One region of the Mesorhizobium sp. B2-8-1 genome, then DNA from elsewhere that is predicted to be linked to it. Evidence: riboswitches for the same ligand, from Rfam matches in the RefSeq annotation. Region 1 holds a riboswitch; the other holds the start of a gene.

Region 1 (2,194 bases):
GCAAGGTCTGGCTGACCACGAAGACCGGAAAAAGGGCGCGCCGCAATGGCTGGGAGAAGTCGATCAATATCGACAGCGCAAAGGCACCGCCGAGCGAACAGGCAAAGCCTGCGAGCGTGGCACGGAGGGTTGGCACGGCGTTATCGGCCAGCGCGTGCCGGTTGAGCATTGCCTGAGCGAAGACGCGCGATGGCGCCGGGAGGATTGTCGGCTTGATGCCACCAAAGCGCGCATAGAGTTCCCACGCGGCTAGCAGCAGCCCCACCGAAAGCATCGCCGGAGCGGTTCTGGCGATGAGGTCCACGATCGGACGCGAAGGGGCGGACGGGGAGGACACGCAGGTACCCGGAGCGGATGGCGCGGGGCGCGCCGTCAGACGGCGGTGGGGCTGTTGGCCGAGACGGTGACGTCGAGCGTTACGTGGCCGGCACCCGGCCCGAAGCGGCAAAAGGCCTCGTTGAGTGCGGTAAAAATGGCGCCTGCGTCGCCGCGCAACTTTGTGCAGAAATGCTTGGAGCGCTCATATACGCCCGACTGCTTCAGGAAGTCGATGCAGCCATAGATCTCGTCCATGTGGTCGTCGGTGCCCATGACATAAAGCGAGAACTGCGCCGCCGCCGGCTGGCCGGTGGCGGTCACGCCGCGCACGGCGGCGATAGCGGCTTCCTTGCGCGGGCCGAGCGGCCCGGCAGGTCCGCCAAACGCGTCGGAGCGGCAGATCGGATCGTCCGGCTCGCCCGGGCAGCCGCGCGAGATGGCGGCCGAAAGCACGCAATGCTTGCCGCTGCGCGCTGCCGCCACGAACAGGTCGCGCATGGCAGGAAACAGCACCTCGGGCGGTCCGACCAGCAAGGTCGAGATATCGTCGGTCTCGATCCGCAGTCGATCACGATAAGGGTCCAGTGCCCCGAGCGCGCCAAGGATGACGCCGACAAAATCGCTGGACATGGGATATAGGGAAATCTGTGCGCCTGAAAACATCGCCCGCCTCGCTCCGCTGGTATTACCCAGATCAGCTTCTAGGGTCTGTGGGCTTGCCGCCCCCGTCTCAGCCCCGACCGTACGGAGCACCCCTGTGGATGGACGCGTTAAAGCACCAATCGGGCGGCTATGAAAGCTGTTTTTTCAGGACCATCGCCGGAAATGCATTGCGCCAGGCCTGATTTATGGGCGGTTCCGTCGGGCCCGGTCTTGAGGGAAATTTGTCCGGAACCTTAGCCACGACGAGTGGTTGTCCCTATAGTCGCAAACGCGACGAACTTCGTGGAAACGAGCGAAGACTTCACAGAAATGGAGACAAACCATGCTCATGAAAATCCTCGCAGCTTCGGCTCTTACCATTGGTCTCGCGACTTCGGCGATGGCGCAAAGTGCTGGCGGAAACGGCGCCAATAATGGGCCCGGCAGCGGCCAGTCGGTCACGGTCGACCCGAACACGCCGGCATCGCCGAACACGGTGGATCCTGGCACGACCGGGAGCACGACCGTCATGCCCGACGGCATGAATTCGAACGCGGACCGGAACTGTCCGGCCAGCCCACAAGGTGCTCAGCCGGATGCCAGCCACACCGCTCCGGGCACGGCTTCGCCGACCGTCAACGACAAGCATTGCGGCAAGTAGCCACTCGCCGAAACTGCTGGAGAATGCCACGGGGCGCCTGTTCCGTGGCGTTTCCGTCTCTTTATGTTTCACCCTCGCCGAACAGGCAGGCGCCTGAGACGTAAACCGCCATCGGCCTTCGTCTCGGTTCGGGGGCGTCTACGAAACAGCCTTTTCGCGAACCGGCAGCTTCCAGCCCGGCCTGACGAAATGACAGGTGTAGCCGTTCGGGTATTTCTGCAGATAGTCCTGATGCTCGGGTTCGGCTTCCCAGAACGCGCCGGCCGGAGCCACCTCGGTGACCACCTTGCCGGGCCACAGGCCCGAGGCGTCGACGTCGGCGATGGTGTCTTCGGCGACGCGCTTCTGCTCATCGCTGGTGTAGTAGATCGCCGAACGGTAGCTCATCCCCACATCGTTGCCCTGGCGGTTGCGTGTCGTCGGATCATGAATCTGGAAGAAGAACTCCAGCAGCGTACGGTAGCTCAGCTTGGCGGGATCGAAATTGATCTCGATGGCTTCGGCATGGGTGCCGTGGTTTCGGTAGGTGGCATCAGGCACGTCGCCGCCGCTGTAGCCGACGCGCGTGGACAG
Region 2 (2,194 bases), on a different contig from region 1:
AGTCTGTCGAAGGCCGGATTGAGCGGCTTGTCGGTCTTGCCGGCCGGGAACATCCAGTTGGTCTCGGGGATGGCATCCTGGAATTTCGGCCCGGTCATGAAGGCGATGAACTTTTCCGCCAGCGGATTTTTGGCTCCCGTCGTGGTGATGCCGGCGACCTCGATCTGCAGATACTCGCCCTCCTCAAAGGAAGCGGCCTGGTAGCGCTCGGTGTTCTCGGCAACCATGTGGTAGGCGGGCGAGGTCGTGTAGGACAGCACCATCGGCGCCTCGCCCTTGGTGAACAGGCCGTAGGCCTCGCTCCAGCCCGGCGTCACGGTCAAGACCTTCGCCTTGAGCTTGGCCCAGGCCTCCGGCGCCTTGTCGCCATAGACCGACTTCACCCACAACAGCAGGCCGAGGCCCGGCGTCGAGGTGCGCGGATCCTGGATAACGATCTTGTCGTCGGCACTGCCCTCGACCAATTCCTTCAGGCTCTTGGGCGGCGTCTTCAGCTTCTGCGTGTCATAGACGACGGCGAAATAGCCATAGTCGTACGGGACAAAGATGTCGTCGTTCCAGCCGCCCGGCACATTGAGCCCGGTCACGGCGCCATGCGGCGCAAACAGGCCAGTGGCCTTGGCATCGGCGGTGAGATTGGTGTCGAGGCCAAGCACGATGTCGGCCTTGGTCGCGGCCCCTTCCAGCTTGACGCGGTTGAGCAGCGCGACGCCGTCGGCAACCGAGACGAAGTCGACATCGCAGCCGCATTCGGCCTCGAATTCCTTCTTCACCACCGGGCCGGGGCCCCAGTCGGCGGTAAAGCTCTCATAAGTGTAGACGGTGAGCTTGTCCTTGGCTAAGGCCGGCCCGGACAGAACCACGACCATTGCAGAGACAAGGGCGTATAAAAGCGTGCGCATCGGCGCCTCCTTCGTTCGGGTTAAAGGAATTGAGGCGTCGGACTGTCCGAAACGTCTAATCCCTCCGCCGGTACAAACCGGATCAGGTTCAGCGGGTTGGCGAGACTGCCTCTCAGCCGGTCCGCGAAATATCGCGTCCGGCACCCCGTTAGAGCGCCTCGACACATAGGCCCGGCTGGTGAACCGCGCAAGTGGCTGTTTGCCGGCCTTCCGTTTCCGCTGCCGGGCTGGTAAGGGCCACACGATATGAGCACATTCACCATCCTGCTTGGCGGCGATCTCATCCGCACGCCACGGCTCGACCGTCAGGTCGAGGGAACCCGCGTCATCGCCGCCGATGCCGGCATCGGCCATGCAAGCACGCTCGGCCTTGTGCCGGAACTGTGGGTCGGCGATTTCGATTCCGTGCCCGCCGGCCTGCCGGATGAGTTGGCCGCCGTGCCGCGCCGAACCTTCCCGGCAGAGAAGGACGCCACCGATGGCGAACTCGCGATATCGGCCGCCCTGGAGCGCGGCGCGACCAGCCTCGTGCTTGCCGGCGCCTTCGGCGGCAAGCGCGCCGACCATGCCTTCCTGCACATGGCGCTCGCCCTGCGGCTGGCCGGGGCCGGGACAAAGGTGCTGTTGACCAGCGGCGCGCAGGAAGGCATGCCCCTGGCGCACGGCACGGTCCGCTTCGACTATACAGACGGCACCCTGTTCTCGATCCTGGGTTTTTCCGAGCTTGCCGGGCTGACCGTCGCCGGCGCGAAATGGCCGCTTGACCGCGTCAAGGTCGCGTTCGGCTCATCGCTGACCATCTCTAATGAGGTCAAGGGCAGGCTCGAGATCGCGCTGGGAGCGGGGCGCGCGCTGCTGCTCGCCCATCCCTATCCCTTGCCAGAAAGCTGACATGGCGCCGCCTCTTCTCAATCTCGACGGAATAAAACTGACGTTCGGCGGCACGCCCCTGCTCGACGGCGCCGACTTGGCTGCGTCGGCAGGCGACAAGATCGCGCTGGTCGGCCGCAACGGGTCCGGCAAGTCGACGCTGCTCAAGATCGCCGCCGGCCTGATCGAGCCGCAGGACGGCGAGGTGTTCCGCCAGCCATCGGCGACCGTCCGCTATCTGCCGCAAATGCCCGACATGGACGGGTTCGCAACCGTGCGCGCCTATGTCGAGGCCGGGCTCGGTCCCGCCGACGATCCTTATCGCGCCAGCTACCTGATGGAGCATCTCGGCCTCTCGGGCGAGGAGCAGCCGGGCGACCTCTCCGGCGGCGAGGCCAGGCGCGCCGCCCTTGCCCGCGTCA

Evidence for each region. A riboswitch is a leader RNA that binds a small molecule or an ion and turns the genes downstream of it on or off. The one in region 1 is predicted to bind thiamine pyrophosphate.
Region 2: it holds a riboswitch for thiamine pyrophosphate, as region 1 does, so the genes downstream of both, thiB (thiamine ABC transporter substrate binding subunit) here and FJ428_RS04500 (YkoF family thiamine/hydroxymethylpyrimidine-binding protein) in region 1, are expected to answer to the same signal.

Annotation. Positions count from the first base shown of each region.
Region 1 is NZ_VFTX01000002.1:67,984-70,177, forward strand. Features, by position in the region: gene FJ428_RS04495 (ABC transporter permease) at 1-274, opposite strand, end outside; gene FJ428_RS04500 (YkoF family thiamine/hydroxymethylpyrimidine-binding protein) at 373-981, opposite strand; TPP riboswitch at 972-1,085, opposite strand; gene FJ428_RS04505 (hypothetical protein) at 1,304-1,621, shown strand; gene msrA (peptide-methionine (S)-S-oxide reductase MsrA) at 1,760-2,194, opposite strand, start outside.
Region 2 is NZ_VFTX01000010.1:190,042-192,235, reverse strand. Features, by position in the region: gene thiB (thiamine ABC transporter substrate binding subunit) at 1-902, opposite strand, end outside; TPP riboswitch at 945-1,060, opposite strand; gene FJ428_RS23915 (thiamine diphosphokinase) at 1,149-1,793, shown strand; gene FJ428_RS23910 (ABC-F family ATP-binding cassette domain-containing protein) at 1,795-2,194, shown strand, end outside.